Regions from separate parts of the Bacillus altitudinis genome, predicted to be linked through region 1. Evidence: riboswitches for the same ligand, from Rfam matches in the RefSeq annotation. Region 1 holds a riboswitch; each other region holds the start of a gene.
The links. Region 1 has a riboswitch for thiamine pyrophosphate ahead of tenA (thiaminase II). Riboswitches for the same ligand answer to the same signal wherever they lie in the genome.

Region 1 (8,080 bases):
AGAAGCAATGAATCGTGAAATCCCTGTCTATTTGGCGGCGGAAGAGCAAACGCTAGAACTCATTCAACTTCATCAGGAATTAAACTATTTAATCGACAATATTAAAGACAATGCCAATTACGGAGATATGGAAGAGAAAGTGAAGAGCACATTCCTCTGAAATAATTAGGTATTTGGAATTGGGGGAAGTTTCATGGACAAAAAACAATGGGATCAATTCCTCGCACCATATAAGCAAGCAGTCGAAGAATTAAAAGTGAAACTAAAAGGCATTCGAAAACTGTATGAATTTGAGGATGACCATTCACCAGTAGAATTTGTCACTGGCCGAGTGAAACCCGTTGCCAGCATATTGGAAAAGGCAAAGCGTAAAAACATCCCGATGCATGAGATTGAAACGATGCAGGATATTGCAGGGCTTCGCATTATGTGCCAATTTGTAGAAGATATACAAGTCGTCAAGAAAATGCTTCAGTCACGAAAAGATTTCGTGGTTGTAGATAAACGCGACTATATTGCAGAACATAAAGAAAGCGGATACCGCTCGTACCACCTTGTTGTGTTATATCCGCTGCAAACGATCAATGGAGAGAAGCAGCTCCTCGTCGAAATCCAAATCCGTACATTAGCCATGAACTTTTGGGCGACCATCGAGCATTCTCTGAATTATAAATATAGCGGGAATATCCCGGAGAAGGTCAAGCAGCGCCTTCAAAGAGCTTCTGAGGCAGCATCTCTTCTTGATGATGAGATGTCTGAAATCAGAGGGGAAATTCAAGAGGCACAAGTGGCATTTTCCCGGAAAAAGAAAAACGATAGCTGAGCCTAAGCTTGATCAAATATGATGCTGCTTTCTCGTCGCAGCAAGGTGGAAAAGGAGAAGAATTCATGAAATTTGCAGTTTCTTCGAAAGGGAATTCTGTATCTGACACACTCAAAAATAAAATACAGACCTACTTATTGGATTTTGGAATGGAATTAAATGAAGAGGAACCCGATCTCGTCATTACAGTTGGCGGAGACGGAACCCTTTTATACGCTTTTCACCGGTATAGCAACCGTCTGAACGAAACCGCTTTTGTCGGCGTACATACAGGCCATCTTGGTTTTTATGCGGACTGGGTACCGAGTGAAATAGAAAAGCTTGTGTTAGCCATTGCCAAAACGCCTTATCATATTGTGGAATATCCGATTCTTGAAGTCATCGTCAGGTACAACGATGGCGGCCGGGAAGAAAAATATTTAGCAATGAATGAATGTACGATTAAAAGTATGGAAGGTACACTTGTGGCAGATGTTGAGATTAGGGGTCAGCTTTTTGAAACATTCAGAGGAGATGGTCTTTGTTTGTCTACACCATCTGGCAGTACAGCCTATAATAAGGCACTTGGCGGGGCTATTATTCACCCATCCATTAGGGCGATCCAGCTGGCAGAAATGGCTTCAATCAACAACAGAGTGTTTAGAACGGTCGGTTCGCCGCTCATTTTGCCGGACCACCATACGTGTGTGATCAAACCGATTAATGATGTGGATTTTCAGGTGACGATAGATCATTTGTCGCTGCTGCATAAAGATGTGAAATCCATTCAATGCCGAGTGGCAGACGAGAATGTCCGGTTTGCCCGATTTAGACCATTTCCATTTTGGAAAAGGGTGCAAGATTCCTTTATCGGCAAAGGAGAATAAGAAAGAGGTTGTTCTCGCTGGAATACTTTAAGATAAACAAAACCATATCAGCCAAAGAAGAAGGCAGGCTGTTGAAGGACTACTTAATCGATCTTGGCATTTCAAAACGAATGCTGACAGATATTAAATTTGATGGCGGTGACCTTCTGATTAATGGAGAGCATGTGACCGTGAGATATGAGCTGCGCGAGGGAGACAGGCTCACCATTTTATTTCCCGAGGAAAAAGTGAGTGAAGGGCTAAAACCTGCGGCCATTCCGCTTGATATTTTATTTGAGGACGAGCACGTGCTTGTGCTGAATAAAAAGCCATATATCCCATCGATTCCTTCTCGAGAGCACCCTGAGCATAGTATTGCAAATGGGTTGCTTCACCATTATGCTAAGCAGTCCGTTCGACTGACTGTCCACTTGGTGAACCGTCTTGATCGTGATACTTCTGGTGTCATGTTAGTCGCTAAACATCGCTTTGCACACAGCCTTTTATCAAAGGCGCAGAAAAAAGGGGAAGTCAAGCGAACGTATAGAGCCATGACACACGGCATGATCACGCAAAAGGAAGGAACAATTAGAGCAAAAATTGCTCGAAAAGGGGACAGCATTATTGAACGAATGGTGAATGAATCTGGTCAGGAAGCCGTAACACATTATACGGTGCGGGCGGTACATACTCATTTAGATATGTCTGATGTGTCCCTTATCCTTGAAACGGGAAGAACTCATCAAATTCGTGTTCACATGCAATTCCTTGGTCATCCGCTTGTTGGAGATACGCTATATGGTGGAACAAGCGAGAGAATAGGCAGGCAGGCACTTCATAGTGAAACCCTTGTTTTTCCGCATCCGATAACAGGGGAGTCCATGACCTTTTCGGCTCCTTTGCCGGATGATATGACATTATTGCTTCAGTAAACAAGTAAACCCGGTCACCTGTCATGGTGGACCGGGTTTTTTATTGCGTGAAATGCTGAAATCTTGAATCATCATATGGCATAGATGAAGGAACAGATACTGTCTCAAGCTCTGGATATCTAAGGGCAGAGAGCTTGTGGCCAAAGACACAGCCTGTATCAATGTTAACCGTTCTACCGATAAATCTTGGTTCTTTTACGGGTGTATGCCCGTACACAATCCATGGTTTTCCGTGATATTCCTTTGCCCAGTCCTTCCTGACAGGTCGACCGTCTGGCCATGTTTCTCCGGTGACTGCTCCAAATAATAGATAAGACCTCATCTGTTTGTTCGGTTTTTTGCCAATATCCTTTTCCTTCATCGCTGCGTGTGCAATGATCAGTTCATTCGGAATCAGTACATCATAAAGCGGTGCCTTTTCAAATAAATGTTTAAATTCACGTGATAAAATGGTTTGTTCATCATGCGGCAGGTTTTTGATTTCGTTGACCGTTGTTTCAATGCCATGCAGTAATTTTACGGGATTTCCTTTCAAATAGCGATACAGCTTAAAACAATGGTTGCCAGGCACATAGCGGATGGCGCCCTTAGAATAGGCGTGTATGACAAATTGCATCACGGCAACTGATCGAGGGCCGCGGTCTGTTAAATCACCAACAAGGGCCAGTGTTCTCTTATCAGGGTGGACAGGTAGTCCGTGTTTGAGTTCGTATCCTAGTTTGTGTATGAGGGTAAGCAGCTCTTCGTAGCAGCCGTGGATATCGCCGATGATATCGAATTTCATAAAGGTTCCTCCTGATTTTTTCATCCATTTATCGGATATAAAGAAGTTTGAATTTTAGAAAATATAACGAATGGCTTTCATTTCATTTGGGCAATTGTTAGAATCAATGCTTTAACGTAAAACTTAAAAATTAAACATGAATGTTAGGAGGCTTTAGCCAATGGAGCATACATCTGTTTCATCACTCGTTGTCGTTATTATTGTAGCCTTTTTCACCCCCATTTTATTGCACCGATTTAAGCTGACCATCCCGGTCGTTGTCGCTGAAATCATCATGGGGCTCATCATTGGAAAAAGCGGTCTTCAACTAGTTGTTGAACACGACGCATGGCTAGATACGTTATCCATGCTAGGTTTTATTTTTCTTATGTTTTTAAGTGGACTTGAAATAGATTTTTCTTCTTTTGAATCAAAGAAGAAAGCGCGAGAACTACCAAATGGATTAAAAGAACCGAATACATTTAAAACAGCGACCATTATTTTTGTTGGCGTATTTTGTATGTCCTTTATCCTGTCTTATGCGTTTGTCCTTGCAGGATTTATTCAAAATGCCTTTTTAATGACGCTTATTATTTCCACCATCTCATTGGGTGTGGTAGTTCCTACCTTAAAAGAGGAAAAGTTGATGCAAACGAATATTGGTCAAATCATTTTGCTTGTAGCCGTCATTGCTGATTTGGTGACAATGATTTTACTTGCTGTGTTTTCCTCCATTTATGGCGATGGAACAGGGAACATGTGGTTGCTCTTATTATTATTTGCGGCAGGTATTCTTCTTTATTTATTTGGCCGGGTATTTAAGACAAAGTCCATTTTTCAGTCCATGTCAAAAGGAACGGTGCAAATTGGGACAAGAGCCATCTTTACTCTCATTATAGTCTTAGTTGCCTTATCTGAATCACTCGGTGCTGAAAATATTCTGGGGGCTTTTTTAGCAGGTGTGCTTGTGTCTCTTCTTTCGCCTAATAAAGAACTCGTACAGCAGCTGGACTCATTTGGCTATGGATTTTTAATTCCGATCTTTTTTGTGATGGTCGGTGTGGACCTGAATATATGGTCACTCTTTAAAGATCCAACCATCATGATCATGATTCCGCTACTGTTTATTGCATTATTGCTTAGTAAACTCGTTCCGATTCTTTATTTAAAAAAATGGTATGACATGAAAAAGGTCATTGGTTCTGGTTTTTTATTAACCTCGACGTTATCCCTAGTTATTGCGGCTGCAACGATTGGTGAGCGGCTTGGTGTCATTGATCATAAAATGTCAGGAGCCCTCATTCTAGTCGCTGTGCTCACGAGTATTTTAACGCCTGTTTGGTTTAAGGCGTTATTTAAACAAGAACGTGAAACCAATCATAAAAAGCGTGTGACGTTTATTGGAGCGAATCAGCTGACGTTACCTGTGACGCTTGATTTACATCAGGATGAATATGACATCCGTATTTTACACGTCTTTCAGGAAAATAAAGAAGCCTTGCTTGCTGACTCCATCTTTGAAGTTGAAGCGATTGAACAATATGACGATGATACGCTCAGGCAGGCTGGCATCGGGCAAGAGGATGTGCTCGTTGTGGCTACAGGCAGTGAAACGAAAAATAAGGAAATTGCTTTATTTGCAAAAGAAGAAGGGTCTAAACAAGTCATTGCAAGTGTCAACAAAGCGGAAGCCGAGCTGACTTTAAAGGAAGCAGGGATCGATACCTTTTCTAACTTCTTATCATCTAAAACGGTGCTGAGGGCATTGATTGAAGCACCTGATGCGATTCGCTTGTTAACAAATGAGGATTCTTCTTTGTATCAAATTCAAATGAACAATCATCGGTATCATAACGTCATGCTGAGGGAATTTCCATTTACCGGCGATTTGGTGTTTGTCCGTATTTTTAGAGGAATTGACAGCTTAGTACCGCATGGGGATACGACGCTTAGAAGCGGTGACCGCGTGCTTGTGTCTGGCTCCCGGGAGTATGTGGCAGGACTAAGAGCCCAATTAGAGTTGCAATGAACCCTTGACCGATGAACAAATCCTGATTAAGATAGAGGTACAACAATATATGTTTGATCCACTAGGGGAGTCCTTTAAAAGGGCTGAGATAAAAGTATAGACTTTTAGACCCTCATTACCTGAACAGGTTCATACCTGCGTAGGGAAGTGGTGCGGTGTTTGACTATGCTTTTTACAAATTCCAAACCACTTTCCACGCGGAAAGTGGTTTTTTTATATGGAAAAACAGGAGGAGAGGAACATGACATTTTCGAACGAATGTAAAGAAGCAGCAGCTAGATGGTGGAATGGGAGCTTTACACACCCTTTTGTGAAAGGGATTGGTGATGGCACACTTTCACTCGATCGTTTCACTTATTATGTGATGCAGGATTCGTACTATTTAACTCATTTTGCAAAAGTACAGTCGTATGGAGCTGCCATTAGTGAGGACTTATATACGACAGGCAGAATGGCATATCATGCGCAGGGTACGTATGAAGCAGAGCTATCACTGCATAGAAAGTTCACAGAACTGCTCCAGATCTCTGATGAAGCGCTGGCAAACTTTAAACCTTCTCCAACTGCGTATGCATATACCTCGCATATGTACCGATCTGTGAAAAGCGGTCGTTTTGAAGAAATTTTAGCCGCATTATTGCCGTGCTACTGGCTTTATTATGAGGTAGGAGAAAAACTGAAACAAACAACACCTGACCATCCGATTTATCAAGAATGGATTTTGACATATGGCGGGGATTGGTTTAAAGAGCTTGTTTTTGAACAGGTGAACCGTTTTGATGAACTTGCAGAAAAAGCGCCAGAACATGTGCGGGCTAATATGAAAGAAAATTTCGTGATTTCGAGCTATTACGAATACCATTTCTGGGAGATGGCGTATGAAAAAGAAATGTGGCAGACAGCATGCTTAGATGGGGTTGGTGCAAATGGAACTCCATGCAGTGACAAATGATACGCTTCCTGTCAGGGAGCTCATCAAGCAAATAAAAGACATTGCGTCTGAAGTAGACTTTATTCATATTCGTGAACGATCGAAGGCAGCAGGTGAGCTGGTTCACCTCGTGAAACAACTCCTAGCAGAAGGTGTTCCGAAAGAAAAGCTGATTATCAATGACCGAGTTGACGTTGCGCTGCTGACCAATATTCACCGGGTTCATCTTCCAGGACACAGCTTTTCGCCAAAGGAATTAAGACAAAAATTTCCTCACCTCCATGCGGGGGTATCGGTTCATTCGATAGAAGAAGCCAAAGCAGCAGAGAAGAACGGGGCAGAGTATGTCATGTTTGGGCATGTGTATGATACCGCATGCAAACCCGGACTTCAGGCGAGAGGCATAAAGATTGTGGAAGACATGACTTCTTCGCTGTCCATTCCAGTCGTTGTCATTGGTGGAATCACACCAGAACGACTGCCAGAATTGATGCATGTTGATTTAAAGGGAATAGCCGTCATGTCGGGGATTTTTGCTCATCCTCAGCCGCGCAAAATGGCGCAAATATTTTCTAAAAAGCGAAAGGAGAATCCTTATGAACAAGCATTATGATGTTGCAATCATTGGTGGTGGAATCATAGGGATGTCGATCGCTTATCACCTTGCAAAAGCAGGAAAGCAGATTGTCTTATTTGAGGCAAATGAGATCGGGAAGCAAACGACGAGTGCGGCTGCTGGCATGCTGGGTGCACATGCTGAAGGAGAAGGTGATGAGGATATTTTCTTTCAAGTAGGCAGACAAAGTCAGGTTTTATATGAAAAATTAACGGTCGACCTTCAGCGTGAATCGGGCATTGATATTCGGACATCAGTGGGCGGGATTATGAAGGTGGCTTTTACAGAACAAGAAAAGCGAGCGCTTTGCCGGATGCAGCATTTGCCCACATTTGAATGGCTTGAAGCAAGCAGCGTAAAAGAACGTATGCCTCAAATAGCAGATGACATCGTAGGAGCAGGCTTGATAGCAGATGATGTACATGTCGAGCCATATGCGGTATGCAGGGCTTTTTGGCAGGCGGCTGTTCGGCATGGAGCGGATGTGAAGGAGTTTACCCCCGTTATCGATGTGAAGAGGGGAAAAGAAACTTTGACAGTCAGTACAGCTAAAGGCATCTTCACATGTGATCATCTGACTGTAGCAAGTGGTGTATGGTCAGGCCGTTTTTTAGAAGAACTGGGGTTATCACATTCTCTCTATCCTGTAAAAGGAGAATGCGTGTCTGTTTGGAATAACGGTCCAGCGCTTGCACACACCATCTATCATGATCATTGTTATATCGTTCAAAGGGATAGCGGTAAGCTAGTGATTGGTGCAACGATGAAACCGAATGACTGGCAGGCCGTTCCGACACTTGGCGGTATTGAAGCAGTTATTCACAAAGCATCTCAGCTCATGCCTTCTATTCGAGAGATGCCGATTGATCAATGTTGGGCAGGTCTTCGGCCAGCGACAAGCGACCGGCACCCCTATATCGGAAAACATCCGGAAGACGAGCGTATTCTTTTTGCAACGGGACATTACCGAAATGGCATTTTACTTGCGCCAATTACGGGGGAAATCATTCGCGGCTTGATAGTAGGCGAGTCTGTTCACAAGGAATGGCTTCATGCGTTTCGTATTGGGCGAAAGGAGGCATTGTTCGTATGAAAATTCAATTGAATGGAAGAATGGTTGATTTCGATAAGGAAAATGGCA
Region 2 (8,080 bases), 1.3 Mb from region 1:
TCTGACGTGCTGTTTTTTTGCCAACACCCGGGAATTTAATGAGAAAAGCTTCATCCTCTCGTTCGATCGCTGAAATGACAGCGCCAGGGTCACCGGAAGCAAGAATCGCAAGCGCACCCTTCGGTCCAATCCCTGTGACATTTAACAGTTTTGTGAACAACGCTTTTTCTTCTCGTGTTTGAAATCCATATAACGAAAAAGCGTCTTCCTTTATGTAATGATACGTATAAATCGTTTCTTGTTTTGTTACTCGATAGATAAACGGATTTGGGGTATAGACTTGATATCCCACTCCGCCGTTTTCAATGACAACATATTGCGGGCACACATAATCAATGGTCCCTTTTACAAACTCTATCACCGTTTTCACCTCTTTGACTGTTCTCCATTGTAACATAAATCGAAGAGAAAACCGTAATAAAAGTTAACATACGTTCGCTCAGCCTTTTTTCATCGTCAACCCATGAAAAAGAGCTTGCGGTCTTCACACCAGCAAGCTGTCATACGATTAAAACGATTGTTCATTTCGGTAAGGTTTCATGACTTCAAGCACATGCTCAAATTCATCTTTTGTTCGAAACGGAATGCCTTGTGCAAGCTGTTGCTCTACATGACTTTCCAAGCGGGACGTATCAATTTGAAAAAAGAGATGAATAGGCTCCGCCCACCCGTCAGGCCTTCCATGAAACGTAGAAATCACGCCGTCTTCTGATAATCCGATATATCCATTTGCTTTACTTAAAGGCGATATATCGTCAATTTGCTTTCTAAAAAGGGCAAAATCCTCTCGCTGTTCTACCAATGTCCAGCCCTTATACTGGGCCCAAAATGTGTCTTTGTCTTCTAATGATGCCCGCTGTCTTTCAATACTTACATCACCGTCTAGATAGACCTTTTCAAGCTGAACGTTGATGGTTTTTGACTCTTTTTGCAAGTGTTCTGCTGCTTCCATATCAACAGCGAAAAAGAGTACACTTGTCATGATAAGTCCTGTAACGAAATACTTTATTTTCACTTTCACTATTTACACCTCTTTAGAACATAAGATCGATGCATGACATATGTAGTTTGACCCATTTTGCTAAACATTAACCAAATCGATGTCTTGACACATATTGAGAGTCTTTCGTTGTATCCTTCGTGCGTAAATGTTATGTTTTATACAATCCATTGCTCTACCGAATTACATGGTTTTTTCATCATTCGTTTTTCAGCCGCATAAACTGAAACCAAAGAAGGTGAAGTCAATGTCAGATGTCAAAAGATTAGCCGAATCGATTCAGTATCAAGAAGAAAAGCGTTTTAATAAGCTCGTCTTTAAACCGGCTGAGCTTGAGCTGTGCGGCAAAGGAAGAAGTGCCTATGTATTTTCATACAAAAAAGACGGCAAAAAAATGGCGTTAAAAGTCTTTTTTCCTTCTTATCGAAACATCGCCCGCAAAGAGGCTGCAATTTATGAAAAACTTTCCGGCTCCTCCTATTATCCTGAGATTTACGAGTCTGGGGATCAGTATATTTTAATGGAATATATTAAAGGTTATACTTTCTATGAATGCCTGACAAAAGGAATTCCGATCAAAAAACAAATGATTGAACAAGTAGATGATGCATTGGAAGAAGCACGCGCGAAAGGTTTAAATCCTTCTGATATTCATCTGCGGAATTTAATTTTAACAAAGGATGGCCGCGTCAGGGTCATTGACGTCGCCCGCTTCACGCAAACGAAAACATGTCATCAATGGGATGATTTAAAAGCTGCATACGCCTATTATCAAAAACCTTTTTTCCCTAAAAAAGCGCCGCGTCTATGGCTTGAAGTGATTGCCTATTTGTATAAGAAAAACTGGCTGTCTCGAAGTCAGCTGAACAATCGAAATGATTTTACTGCATAATGAAAGCCGCTCTTTTCGAGCGGCTTTCTGTTTTATTCTGTTTCTACATGGATACTATTCACATTTAATAGGTTAATGATTTCATTATTCAGCTTAAACCAATGATTGGCTTCCTCAATTTTTTTATACACATCATAGGTAGCTGGACGTTTCAGCTCGAAATCGAGCACTTCCCCATTGTTCATATGAAATGTTACCTTAAATACTTTCATCATAAGATCACCTTCCACTCTGTCTTGTTCACTAACCGAATCGGTCAGCTCTTTTCATTCATTCTCTATTCAATCCGTTTCCCCTGCTTCTTTCCTTCTAAACACAAGAAGTTTAAATTTTGTTTAAATTCGCACAACATATCTATCTAGATACGCTTCAAAAGAAGTATATTGAATGAAAAGGAGGCTGTCTTTATGAAACAAAAGAAAAAACGAATATCTCCAGAGAGACAAACAGTTCTATTTCATTTAACAGATGCCTTCATCCCAAGTGTTGAAACGATGGCGATTGCAGTAAGAGCATTTTTGCACCTCGTAAGAAAAGCCATTTCAGCCGTTTTATAAAACCCCGCACTAGAGGAGTGCGAGGTTTTTTTAGGATTGATAGATTTGGCTGCCTTGATTGATAAACTCTTTTGCCTTCTTCTCCATCTCTCTTTTCACTTCTTCTGATTGGTTGCGGATGTCATGGGATATTTTCATACTGCAAAACTTTGGTCCACACATGGAACAAAAATGAGCAGTTTTAGCACCTTCAGCAGGCAATGTTTCATCATGGAATGCCAGCGCTCGTTCTGGGTCAAGTGACAGGTGAAATTGATCCCGCCATCTGAATTCAAATCTCGCTTTTGATAAGGCATCATCACGCTTTTGAGCAGCAGGATGTCCTTTTGCTACATCAGCTGCATGTGCAGCAATTTTATAAGCGATGACGCCTTCTCTTACATCTTCTTTGTTCGGCAGACCTAAATGCTCTTTTGGTGTCACATAGCACAGCATGGCTGTTCCGTACCAGCCGATCATCGCCGCACCGATCGCAGATGTAATATGATCATATCCCGGTGCAATATCTGTTGTTAGAGGACCTAACGTATAAAAAGGTGCCTCTTTGCATATCTCCATCTGCTTATCGACATTCTCTTTGATTTTATCCATTGGAACATGACCAGGTCCTTCAATCATGACCTGTACATCATGTTTCCAAGCGATCTCTGTCAATTCCCCTAACGTTTCCAGCTCTGCAAACTGCGCTTCGTCATTTGCGTCCGCAATGGATCCAGGTCTGAGCCCGTCCCCAAGCGAAAAGGCAATGTCATACGTTTTCATGATTTCACAAATTTCTTCAAAATGGGTATACAGAAAGTTCTCTTGATGATGAGCGAGACACCATCTTGCCATAATGGCTCCGCCTCTTGAAACAATTCCTGTGACACGGTCGACTGTGAGCGGAATATACCTTAACAGGACGCCCGCATGAATGGTGAAGTAGTCAACCCCTTGCTCTGCCTGTTCAATTAATGTGTCTCGGTATACTTCCCACGTCAAATTTTCTGCGATTCCATTCACTTTTTCAAGTGCCTGATAAATTGGGACCGTTCCTACTGGGACTGGGCAATTGCGGATAATCCATTCTCTCGTTGTATGAATGTCCTTTCCTGTAGACAGGTCCATCATCGTATCTGCCCCCCATCTAATTGCCCATGTCATCTTCTCCACCTCTTCTTCAATGGACGACGTCACAGCTGAATTGCCAATATTCGCATTAATTTTCACGTGAAAATTCTTTCCGATGATCATCGGCTCACTTTCAGGATGGTTGATATTCGCTGGAATGACCGCTCTTCCACTAGCCACTTCCTCTCTAACAAACTCAGGACTTAGCTGTTCTCTCAAAGCGATAAACTCCATTTCAGGCGTAATGATCCCCTTTTTTGCATAATGCATTTGCGTCACACAAGCACCTTGTTTCCCGCGGAGCGGTATATGATGAAAATCTGTCTGGGCAGCTTGAAAGGATTCTTTCCCGTTCAAGCGATATCCATTATCTTCTGGCTTTACTTGACGCCCTTCATAGCTTTCAGTATCTTCTCTTTCTTTAATCCATGCTGATCTCAGGCGCTTTAATCCCTTTGTGACATCAATATGAGCCTCCGCATCTGTATACGGTCCACTTGTATCGTACACACGAATCGGTTCATTTTCGATATCACCTGCTTGTGTCACTGTATTTGTGAGCACGATTTCTCTTTTTGGCACCAAAATGTCAGGTCTTGAGCCTTGTTCATATACCTTTCGACTGCCTTCAAAGTTTGATAATAAAGATTGCGTTGATGGAACATTTGTCTTTTCATTCATTTGCTGTTCTCTCCTTCTTTTCGTGTGACCGGTCAGGATGGAATCAGCACCAGCAAAAAACCAGATTCTATGTAAAGAACCTGGTTTCGTCGTCAGAAAAAAACATGTATGCCATTCATATGGCACATGTATCATCTTCAACTTCCCCACGCTGGTACGAGCCAGATCAGGTCCAAAGGGTTAAGAAGCTTGTCTTCTCTCTCAGCCCGCATTTCCGGGCACCCCTAGTCACTTATATTGATTTCCACAACAGTGTAGCATAGCTGAGAAATGAAAAAAAGAAGTTTTAGGAAAATAGTTCCTTTCCCCTACAATGAATACACGATCTTCACGATATACATCTTTCTATACACGATTTATCTCTCTCATTTCGATTAAATAAGAAATAATCATTGATCCTTTTCTCCTAATTTGTATAATTAATCTAAACGGAGAATTTTTATACAAACATGATTCAAAGGAAGTTCTAGTCGATTGCAAACATTTCTTACATTTATCGTCGTTGGATTCTCAATTGCTCTACCTGTTGGAGCGATCACGGTTGAAATGACAAAGCAGGGATTAAAAAACGGATTCTTTCATGGATTAACTGTAGGCGCTGGTGGTATGACCATCGATATATTGCTCATCTTGGCTTTATATGCTGGATTTGCTCAATTTTTATCTTTGCCCTTTATCCAAATTCCGCTCTGGCTGATCGGTGCCATCTTTTTAATGATTCTTGCCTACGATTCGATTAAAAATGCGGATCAAGACATCCATTTAGCAGGAGAAAAAGTGAATAAATCATTCGCTAAAACATACCGAAATGGGCTGCTCGTCGCGGTATCACCTGGAAACCTTGTGTTCTGGGTATCTGTGTTTGGTGCTGTACTGGCAGATGCTTATACGAATACAAATTCATCTGAATTTATATTGGCTGCTGCGGGTATTTTGGCAGGGATTCTTCTTCATGACATCGGTCTTCTCACGATTGTTTCCCTAACAAGAAAAGTGATGAACCGAACAATGATTAAGTGGACTTCCATTATTGCCGGTATTTTATTACTTGGATTTGGCTGTTATTTCTTTTATGAATTTTATATCGGGATCAAAGTTTATTTTTAAAGAAAGGCTAAAGTTCGTCATGAACTTTAGCCTTTTTTATTTCAGCTTAACGGGTCATGCCTGTCTGACCTGTTTCAAATTGCGTTTTTCTCATATCTCTGAAGCGTGTAAATGCGCCTTCGTCTTTAATGACTTGGACAGCTCTTCCATCTGCATAACGAGTCGCTGCTTCTTCTACTTGTGATACACCCTCTGATGTCAAGCGCCCATCTGTTTTAAGAGCAATATACACATTTTCATCCGTCACCATGACTTGTGAGTCTGTCACATGGTTCATTTTGTTCACTCGGTTGGCGATTTTTCTTGAACGCTGGATGTTCTCTTGTTTATCGTAGCCAGAGAACGACATTTGGTTATGATAGTTCATATCTCCATGACTGTAGCGTCCATCTCCACCAGTAAGTGGCATTCTCACTTGATCCTGTGTAGGGCGTGAACGATCATCAACATTCGTTGTATTTCTTCCGTTCATTCCCTCCATAAGCTCAGAAACCGGTCCTTGATGATCTTGGTTGTTGTCTGTTGCCTGTTGATTGGAGTGGTATCCAACTGGCTGGCCTGATTGATTATGACGTGTATCTACACCCGCATTGTTATTTGTACCACATGCCGTTAATCCAATAGATAGAAGCACTAAGGCGATTGTTTTTTGCCATTTTTGTCTCAAACGAAAAACCTCCTGTACAAATTGAATCTCATGAGCGCAAAACAGGCTCTGTTTTAGCATGTACAGTTGAGGACAAAAACAAGCTGTCAGTTATAAACAAAAAAAGGAACGATTGAGATCGTCCCTTGTGTCATTAATCTTCTTCGTCTTCTTCTGGTCTTGCAAAGACAGATGGGTTTTGATAAGGCTGCTGCATATAAGGCTGTGCTGGATAAGCACCCATTTGACCATATGGAACAGGGTTTGGATAATGTCCAGGCCATGGTTGATGATGCTTCATGCCATCATCGCATCCGCAGTCTTCCTTGCCATATGCTTCATTTGGAGCGTTTGGATAAAAGCCTTGATTGGCATTGGCATTTGCATTTGCATTTGCATTTGCGCCTGCATTTGGATGCATATGGTGGTGCCAGTGATGCCCATCGTTTGCATGATGCTCATGATGTTCACCGTAATAAGCCGGTGCTTGATACGCAGGATAATACGGCTGAGCTGCCGGGTAAGGATACGGCATCATGTGATGGTGATAATACGGCTGTACCGGATAACAAAGGCCTGATCCCGGTAAAATAGGAGAAGCGGGTACCATTTGCTGCGGATATGGATACATTGCTGGCATGTAATGACCATAACCATAATAAGGATCATATGACTCTTGATGATGGTGGTGATGCTCTTTATTTTCAGCCATGCCCCCTACTGCTGCCCCTCCAACATTCGGCATTTGCGGGAAATTAGGAAGGTTTGGGTAATTACTATGCTCCATTTCTTTTCCCTCCTCTTTTTGATGTGGGATATGAATGAATGGATCATATCCCTTTGCCACTTCATCTTTGAAATGATCCTTATTTTCATGATGAAAATGGTCCTTGTGATCTTTATGATCCTTTTTCTCATGAACATGATCTTTCTTTTCATGAACGTGATCTTTTTTCTCATGATGTTCTTTTTTGGGAGGAGGCGTGAATGGCTGGTAGAGATTCGTCTGATAATAGTTTACATCAACTTGTGGAAAAACTGGCTGTTCAATCTTTGGTACTGGTGGCACATAAGGTACCGGTTCATTCGGTTTTTCCTTCGGCTTCGTATCTTGAACTTGCACGACATCCTTTGGCTTTTCTTTTACATACGGGTGTTCTTTTGCTTTTGGCATTTCTTTTGCTTTGTGATGATCGGTTTTGACAGGAACACCACTAGATGGAATTTTGATTTTCATTCCTGGCATGATCAAATCTGGATTACTGAGCTGCGAATTTAATTTTTTCAATTCTTGAAAGTCGACTCCGTACTTCTTTGAAATTTTCCAAAGGGAGTCTCCTTTTTGCACAATATGAATTTTCAACGTTTTCCCCTCCTATGCAAAACGTGAACGTAGCGGTTATGTCAGAAGTACAATATGTTTCAACATAAATTTATGCCTATTTACAAGCCGATATGATAAAAACTTGTTTTCTGATAGGAGGGGACACTTCATTATTTAATGGTGAGCATCTTATTTAAAGCGAGCAATGCCTCTTTTGTCGTCTCTTCATTCACTTGAATCAAACCGACCGGCTCCCCTTTTTCAATGCTTTCAAGTGACCATAGTAGATGAGGCAGATCAATACGGTTCATTGTCAAACATGGACACATATCTGGATTGAGGGATTCGATTTGTTTGTCAGGGTGCTGGTCAATGATGCGTTTCACTAAATTCATTTCTGTTCCAATGGCCCACTTACTTCCTGCTGGTGCCTGCTTGATCGTATCAATAATAAATTTCGTTGAACCAGCTAGATCAGAAGCCTTTACGACTTCATGCGTACACTCTGGATGAACAAGAATCTGTATGTCACGGTCACGTTTTCTCGTTTGTTCAATATTCTCAATGGTAAATTTCTCATGAACAGAGCAATGACCTTTCCATAAAATCATTTTGATTCGATGAAGCGGTTGGTCGGTGATGAGCTTTTCTTCTATTTGATCCCAGACAGCCATTTCCTCTAGCGGAATCCCTAAATCATAGGCTGTGTTACGCCCTAAATGCTGATCAGGAAGAAAAAGAATTCGCTCTTTTTGGGTCAGCG
Region 3 (8,080 bases), 1.3 Mb from region 1:
TAGACAAAAAACACTCTTCAAAAAGAGTGTTTTTTACAAAATTAGGAGCAATCCCAGTTATAGACGACATTTTCGAAATGTTTTCGTTTGAGGTCTTCTGGTTTGATAAAAAAGTTAGCAATGCCGCAATCTCCCCATAACATGTCCACTTCATCATCTGAGTCAATTTGCAATAATAGCACACTATGTTCTTGGTCTACATAGGTACGCGGGTCTTCTTGTGTAAAACCTGGGTATCCGCCAACTTTATGGCCAAAACCACTTGCTGTCTCATAAAATTCATCTAGCAATTGATCTGCTTCATCACCATCAATACCAACAGCATCTTCGAATAGATCCCAGCTTCGCTTTCCTGTGACTTTTTCAAAGCGGAAATCTTCTACACTGATCGTTTCGCTTGATAATTCACCTGTAATCGCGCCTTCCTTCGTAACTGGAAAATAAAAATCGTCAGGAATTTTCACGAATGAAAAATCAGTCAATAAGTCTTCTTCAGCTAAGAAAGGTTCCTCAATAAATTTGATCCGAAAATCTTTTTGCTCTGTTTTATGGTCAATATTCATCCCATAAAGATCATCATGTACAGAAATAAACACTTGCAAAAGTCCTGTTTCTGGGTAATCTTTCAGCTTTGGCAGCTGGCCGAAATTGATTTGTGCCAGCAGCTTCATAGGATGGCCTTCTCCATCAACGGGATATTCGTCGTTTTTTGGGAAATAAGGATCACCTGATATTTTGCTGTCATATGGTCCTGTTTTTCCTTGTTTTATCTGTAATTGAATCAGTGGTTTTTCAGTTTGATCTAGCAATGGACGGTAAGGCGCAAGTACTTCTTGCAGCTTTGCTGATTGTGTCAAGATGGTCTTCCTCCTTATGAATAGGTCTAATGATCAAAACAGGTCTCTCTTTTTCTATCATACAGAAGTGTAACTTCCCTGTCAGTGAAAAACCCGTCAATATCATGACAAAAAACTCACTTCAACACGTTAAAAAAACCTCCGATACGGCTGGAGGTTTTGTGATTCGTTTATTTATTTCACTTGATAATTCACTAAGTCTGTTGCCAATGTTTTCATCGTTTCGTTCGTTTCGTGCAGCCCCTCAATAATTTTTGTGAAAGTGCCAACGAGTTCTGCTTGATGTTCAGATGAAGCCACGATTTGTGCTATTTCTTCTTCCATTCCTTTGATAGAGCCTTGCACATCTTTTAGCGCTGTTTCAATATCAGTCGTTGCTTGCTTCGCGTGAGTAGACAGCTTTCTCACTTCCGTAGCAACCACCCCAAAGCCTGCACCTGCTTCACCGACTCTTGCAGCCTCAATGGATGCATTGAGTCCAAGTAAGTTCGTTTGATCAGAGATACCTTTGATGAGATTAGACACTTGATTGATTTTAGAGGAATTTTCGACAGTGGTTTTTGTATTTTGTAGAATTTGTTCACTTGTCGCTTGTAGTTCCTCTGAATGTGCAGCCACTTGCTGTACCATCGCGACCAGTTTTTCGGAAGCATCGTTACTTTCCGTCATAATGTGTTCTAATCGTTGTTGATTCGTTTGGTCATATGCTACACAGAAGGCAGCGATTACTTGACCATTGTCATCTTTAATCGGGACGGCGACGATGTCCATAGGAATTCCGTACACCTCTTTAGGAATCTGGATAAATGATGGCTCTCTCCCATTTTTCAACATCGAAAAGTTTTGGAACCCGGGAGCTACAACGTCCCCTGCTTTAAACCCTAAGTCAATGTTCCCGTGCTGCTGATAATAAAGAACCTTCTCTTTCCCTAATACAGAAAAGGTTAGCTGCTCTCTCATAGCTAGTCCAACGATTGGTAAAGCGTCTATTATGTTATCAATTCTCTGTGACATTCGCTCACGTTCATCCTCTCTTTTTCTCAGTACACTCTCTTTATCGGTTCTTTATATGATCTATTACAGCCTGCAATGTGTACTAATATCAACCAAATGACCTAAGACATATAAAACAGCCACATTCTATCAAGAGAATGTGGCTGTTTTTAAAAAAAGAACATGCATATCAACACACTGATGACGATGAAAAAAAGATACATGCAGTCGATCCATGAAGTGCTGATGACATGATAATATGTTCTCTCCCTCGTCCCTGTGAAGCCTCTTGCTTCCATCGCAATGGCTAGTCGTTCAGATTTCCGTACGCCTTGCGTGAAAAGGGGGAGTGCATAACGTATAAAAGCTTTCCAACTGTTTTTTTGCTTGTAACCTCTAATTTTATGTGCAGCCTTCATTTGCTTCAATTCACTTTGAAACAACGGGATAAACCGGAAGCCTGCCAGCATCCCATATGCCCATTTGGGTGACATTCGGCATTGATGGATTAAGCTCATCATAAAGGCCGTCAAATCAGTTGTTGATGTAAAAAGGAGACCAAATGTCACAAAGCCAAGCATTCTAAAAGAAATGGTCAGCCCATTTCTTAAACTCTCCTCTGTGATATGAAACCATGCCCACTTCCAAACTGTATGATCTCCCTTGCCAAAGGCCGCCATCATCCAAAACACGAGAATGAAAAAGAGCAGATAAGGTACAAGTCTGGTGATGAGGTATTTCAAATTCCAGCCGCCTAGGACAAGTCCAATTCCTAGTGCAAACAGCCAGATGATGAACGTCGTTTTAGGATCAGAAATCGCCATCAGACAGCACATCGCAAGGAGATGGGCGAGTAATTTCATGACTGGATTTACAGTGGATAGAAAGGAGTGATTACTTTGCAATCGTCATCACTTCCTTTCTTTCAGCCATATAGCGATAATGTAACGGCACTCTCAGCTCACACGAAGTGACAAGTTCCTGATGAGAAAATAAATCAAAAGGCGAACCATCATATACATGCTCCCCTTGATGAAAAACAAGCACCTGATCAGCGCACTCATCAACGAGTTCCATATCATGTGTGACCATGATAATGGTGGTGCCTTGTCGTTGCCGTTCTTTTAAACGCCGGATTAACTCCCTCGCCGTTTTCTCATCCTGCCCGAAGGTCGGCTCATCTAAAATGAGAACATCCTGATCAAAAAGAAGCATCGTGGCAACACTTAATCTTCTTTTTTGTCCTAAACTTAAGGTGAAAGGATGCACGTCTCTATGCTTCTCTAGGCCGAACTCTGCCAATAGCTGATTCGTTTTTTCTTGCACCACAGACTCTGGCCAATTTCGCTGTCTCCCACCAAATGCGATTTCATCAAACACTGTGTCCTGTATAAATTGAAGTTCTGGATTTTGAAATACAAAGCCTGATTTTTCATATAATGTTCGGTCAGACCACTTTTTCAGGTGTTTTCCTTTTAAGAAAATGTGACCTTTCTTTATTGGTTCTAAACGTATGACATGTTTAAGAAACGTACTTTTTCCGCTTCCATTTTCACCGATGATCGCAACCCAATCTCCTGCTTTTATATCCAGATGCAGGTCATCTATAATGCTTTTTTTTCCGTAGCTTAGTTGTAAATGATCTGTGCGAATGATTGTCTCTCGATCTGTTGATGACACTTTCTCATGCCGTACTTTTCTCGCCTCAAAGGTTTGCAAGAGTGTTTGACTCAATGGATGAAACGGATTTTGTACGACAGTGGACCATTTCTCGGGAAATATTTTCGGACGCCAAATGCCGGCTTCTTTCATTTCTCCCTCAAATGTGTTCATCACGTCTTTTGGCGTTCCATCTGCTATGATACGGCCTTGATGATCTAATAAGATCACCCGATCCATCCACTCGATGACACCGTCTAACACATGCTCCACAAAAATCATCGTCTGATTCTGTTCAGCTGAAAGCTGCTGAAGCAATTGAAATATCTCCATTCTTCCTGCTGGGTCAAGCTGTGCAGTCGGTTCATCAAAGAACAGGACATCTGGCTCTAATGCTAGTAAACAAGCAAGCGCCAACCGCTGCTTCATTCCGCCAGATAAGGTATGAATATCTGTATTTGGGTCGACATCTAGCTGTACTTTTTTCATGAGATGCTGAATCATATCATCCATTTGTTCTCGAGGGACAGATCGATTCTCTAAGCTAAACGCAATTTCTTCATTGACTCGGTGCATACAAAACTGCGAATCTGGGTCTTGAAACATGACACCAGTATGCCTTTGCCGCATCACTTCTCCCTGTACTTCAGCTTCCATATGCTCTGGAATAATGCCAGCAAGCACAGAAATCAGCGTAGATTTCCCGCTTCCACTTGGTCCTAATATCAGCACCTTTTCCCCCTTTTGAATAGAAAGAGATACTTGATGAAGAACGGGATTCGGCTGTTCATAAAAACGGACAGTGAGATTACTGCACGCGAGAAATGAATCCATGCTGGTCACCCTTACTTCGTTTTTCTTTCATGATGGCATATTGATTCAGCACACCTGTTTTAGATAAAGCATCCACCACAACCTTTGCCAAGCAACCGCCGAGTAACATACCGCTGATGACTTGAGTGACAAGTGTCATGAGTAACACTTGAGGCGTGTAATAGCCGAATCCATTGGCAATGAGGCTATATGCCATTGCCCCGACTGCTGCAAAGGCACCAGACAACATGAGTGTCCACATGCGATATCGCTTATAGCCAAATAGAACGAAGGCGATTTCTGCTCCAAGTCCTTGGCACACACCAATCAAAAGCGCAGAAAGACCGAAGTGGCTGCCTGTCAGTAATTCCACGGCGGCGGCAGCTGTTTCTGCGATGAGGGCAGCGCCAGGCTTTTGGATAATGTAAGCAACGATTGGACTGGCAATGACCCAAATTCCGAACATGATGTTGCCTCCTGCTGGACCGACAAGGGCTGTAATCGGTAAATAAAGAGTCGACCACCCTAAATAGATGACTCCGCATGCCACAGATAAAATGACAGCAAGAACGACTTCTTTCATCTTCCATGTCATGAAGAATGCACCTCCATTTGGACAGGCCACTCTTCGACAGTAAAGGCCATGTCCCAGAATTTATACTCAAGCTGACAGCTTAAGATGAAGTGCTGTTTCATTTTCTTCTTTTCCTTCTCACTTGCTTCTTCTGCCCACTGATCAAGCCGTTTGCAAAGCTCCACTGTAACAGAGTCCGTTAACCCGCCATAAAACGTGATCCACTCATAGAATGGATGGGCAGGATCGGGCTCTACATCTCTGAGCATTCGTTTGCCTATTTCCCAATAGGTCCAAGGGCAAGGGAGCAAAACCGCAATGATTTCTCCTAGCGTCCCTTCCTCGGCGACTTGCAGCATGTGATGAATATAGTGATGAGCACTTGGCGCCAAAGATGCACCTTGCAGTTCATCATAAGCGACACCTGCCACCCGGCAAAGGTTTTGATGAGGATGTGTCTCACTATCAAGGACAAAAGCCATTTGTTGATGGAAAAAGGTAATGTCCTCTCTGTCTGTACATCTGCTAATGGCTGCCGCATAAATTTTAATAAAGGCATTTAAATATTCTGCATCCTGTTTGACATAATGAATGATCTGTTCCTTTTCGAGTTCTCCTGCTGCGAGTCCTCTCACAAACGGATGCTGATAAATCGCTTCAAATAATGGTTCTGCTTCTTGCCTTAATTGGGTTGAAAATGTCATAAAAAAAGCCTCCTCTTTTTCAGTTGAATAAATGAAAAAGCCACCCCAAATGGAGCGGCCTTCTTATCGATTCAATCATGAATAAGACAAGGTCCAGCTCCACTTCCCTCCGCTAGTACAAACTAGATCAGGTTCAAAGGGTCCAAGATTTCCTCTTGTCTCAGTCATACATGACTCCCCTAGTGGACTTTTGTCATTTAATTATCTTTACTCTACACATGTGGCGATTTGATGTCAACTGCCGGTCTTAATTCAATGTATTGATCGTTGGCAGCTTCTCGATCCCTGCTGCATAGTAGAAATTAAGGACACTGAAGAAATCAATTGGCTTTCCTGTCTTTAAATCAACAGCCAAAATATGATCGCCGTAATTTGTCAGGTCATCAATGTCTAAACGCCTTGGCGTTGTCTTTCCGAGAGTATCAACAAAGCTGCTATGGTAGTACTGCCCACTAGCAAACGATGATTCATGATACATAAATAATGTCTCCACATCTAAGTAGACAAGAATGGCCTCAGAGGAACTCGCGTATGGAGCAGAGTACGATACTGGTGCCGAAATACTTTTCACTTTTACACTGTCAACAGAATGCGTTCTCTGTTGATATTTTCCATCATATGAGAAATAAAATACACGCTCCCATTTATAATCAGCGGTCTTAGATTGTTTGTTATACACTTTTGTACCATTTGCGAAAACATCCCCATTGGCATACGAAGCAACAAAGTATTGCAACGTTGATGACAGGGATTCAGCACCTGTGAAATTTGGTGGGTTTTTTGCATTCACCTGTAATGTGTATGAGTCTCCAAAGTCTCCACCGCTAGTAATACCAAACGCATAATCACCCGCTGGTAAATTGCTTAACGCAAGCAGACTGCCTGCTGGTTGAATCAGATCCGTTGGATAAGCTTGTCCTTCTTCATAATCAATAACAAATAACTGAACGAAATAATCAGCATTTGGAGAGGTAATCCGGCTGATGAGCGCCTTAGGAGACGATGTACTTAAGAACCATAAATCAACTGGATCTTCCTCGTTTAAAACTGCCGATTGATTAATGGCTAGTCCATCAATAGAGCGAACGGCAGACGTGCGCATCTTTCCATCTGCAGCCGCTTTTCGTTTAATACTTATTCCCTTTTTCTTATCTACTTTAAATGATTTTTTTACTTCCTTCTGTTGAACCGCAGTCCCTTTATCCTGCTTTTCAAACGACTCTTGCACTTGCTGAATGGCTTTTTCAGTCAGTGGCGATACTTTTTCACTTGATTTTGGTGCATCTTCTGCTTTGATTGCTGGTGAAAATAAACCTGTTGTGACCAATAAAATAGACAGTAAGGCGGCGGTGATTTTGACATAAAATGCTCTCACAGGAACATCCCCTTTTCCCTAATTTGGGTTTTTTACCCTGTGATTATTTTACCATTTTTCTAATACTTGTTTTGGACTTTTTTAGGAAATTTTCATAACAAAAAACCAGCCGTATGAGTCACGACTGGTTTATTTGATGATTTATGCAATGGTTTTGACAAATAAGCGTGCTGTTTCTGCACTTGATCCTGGATTTTGTCCAGTAATAATTTGTCCGTCTACAACAGCGAATGGCGCAAATGCATCGCCTTTTTCAAATGCTGCCCCTTGCTCGCGAAGTTTTGTTTCCAATAAAAATGGAACTTTAGATGTCAGCTGAACAGCATCCTCTTCCTCGTTTGTGAATCCTGTTATTTTCTTGCCGTCGATAAATGATTTTCCATCACGATCCTTCACATCAACAAAGGCAGAAACGCCATGGCAAACTGCCCCAACGGCTCCATTTTTGTCTGAAATCGCTAAGATCGCATCGGCAACCAATTGATTGGACGCAAAGTCGATCATTGGGCCATGTCCTCCAGCAAAGAAAATGCCATCATACTCAGCTGGGTTTACATCTGTCAGTGCCTTTGTGTCTTGAAGTAATTCATACACATCTTGATATTGTGCTGGAACTCCTTCAGGAATTGAATTTTTATCGATCGGTACTGTTCCACCTTTTATTGAAACGATTTGCACGTTGAGTCCATTTTCTTTAAAGATATGAAATGGCTCGGCCAATTCTTCTAGCCATAAGCCTGTAGGGTGTCCGTTCATTTCTGAGCTGCTTGTTGATACTAATAAGACGTTTTTGCTCAACTTTATCATCCTTTCTATTTATCATGTGGCTATTTTATATTTTGCACAATTAAATATCAAGCAATCAGACTTGGATACAACTCTTTATGTTATACCCGATTTTTTAAAAAATATAGCCTCACTTCAAATCTAATCATTCTGTCACATTCTATTGACAGGGAATTTCATGTAAAATTGTGATGAAATGATATAATATGAGAAACAATTGACAGACCTCTTGCGCTAGAGGGAATTTAAAAGGAGTGGAAAAAGAGATGAAAACCTATTCGATTGTGATGATTATCATCACGCTCTGTATCATATTGGC

Region 2: it holds a riboswitch for thiamine pyrophosphate, as region 1 does, so the genes downstream of both, thiC (phosphomethylpyrimidine synthase ThiC) here and tenA (thiaminase II) in region 1, are expected to answer to the same signal.
Region 3: it holds a riboswitch for thiamine pyrophosphate, as region 1 does, so the genes downstream of both, tenA (thiaminase II) here and tenA (thiaminase II) in region 1, are expected to answer to the same signal.

What each region holds. Positions count from the first base shown of each region.
Region 1 covers NZ_CP009108.1:2,095,951-2,104,030, forward strand. Annotated here, with positions in the region: gene ID12_RS10480 (UPF0738 family protein) at 1-160, shown strand, start outside; gene yjbM (GTP diphosphokinase) at 194-823, shown strand; gene ID12_RS10490 (NAD kinase) at 889-1,689, shown strand; gene ID12_RS10495 (RluA family pseudouridine synthase) at 1,707-2,600, shown strand; gene prpE (bis(5'-nucleosyl)-tetraphosphatase PrpE) at 2,641-3,384, opposite strand; gene ID12_RS10505 (monovalent cation:proton antiporter family protein) at 3,545-5,392, shown strand; TPP riboswitch at 5,446-5,555, shown strand; gene tenA (thiaminase II) at 5,634-6,344, shown strand; gene tenI (thiazole tautomerase TenI) at 6,319-6,936, shown strand; gene thiO (glycine oxidase ThiO) at 6,920-8,032, shown strand; gene thiS (sulfur carrier protein ThiS) at 8,029-8,080, shown strand, end outside.
Region 2 covers NZ_CP009108.1:3,363,202-3,371,281, forward strand. Annotated here, with positions in the region: gene ruvA (Holliday junction branch migration protein RuvA) at 1-361, opposite strand, end outside; gene ID12_RS17010 (intercompartmental signaling factor BofC) at 509-1,021, opposite strand; gene ID12_RS17015 (serine/threonine protein kinase) at 1,248-1,892, shown strand; gene ID12_RS17020 (hypothetical protein) at 1,925-2,107, opposite strand; gene ID12_RS19415 (hypothetical protein) at 2,300-2,449, shown strand; gene thiC (phosphomethylpyrimidine synthase ThiC) at 2,480-4,240, opposite strand; TPP riboswitch at 4,367-4,476, opposite strand; gene ID12_RS17030 (LysE family transporter) at 4,715-5,347, shown strand; gene ID12_RS17035 (YhcN/YlaJ family sporulation lipoprotein) at 5,394-6,014, opposite strand; gene safA (SafA/ExsA family spore coat assembly protein) at 6,148-7,356, opposite strand; gene nadA (quinolinate synthase NadA) at 7,488-8,080, opposite strand, start outside.
Region 3 covers NZ_CP009108.1:794,101-802,180, forward strand. Annotated here, with positions in the region: gene ID12_RS04020 (YwqG family protein) at 42-857, opposite strand; gene ID12_RS04025 (methyl-accepting chemotaxis protein) at 1,032-1,871, opposite strand; gene ID12_RS04030 (energy-coupling factor transporter transmembrane component T family protein) at 2,021-2,755, opposite strand; gene ID12_RS04035 (ABC transporter ATP-binding protein) at 2,745-4,343, opposite strand; gene ID12_RS04040 (ECF transporter S component) at 4,318-4,917, opposite strand; gene tenA (thiaminase II) at 4,914-5,600, opposite strand; TPP riboswitch at 5,688-5,791, opposite strand; gene ID12_RS04050 (hypothetical protein) at 5,848-6,975, opposite strand; gene ID12_RS04055 (type 1 glutamine amidotransferase domain-containing protein) at 7,117-7,773, opposite strand; partial or broken gene ID12_RS19235 (hypothetical protein) at 7,998-8,080, shown strand, end outside.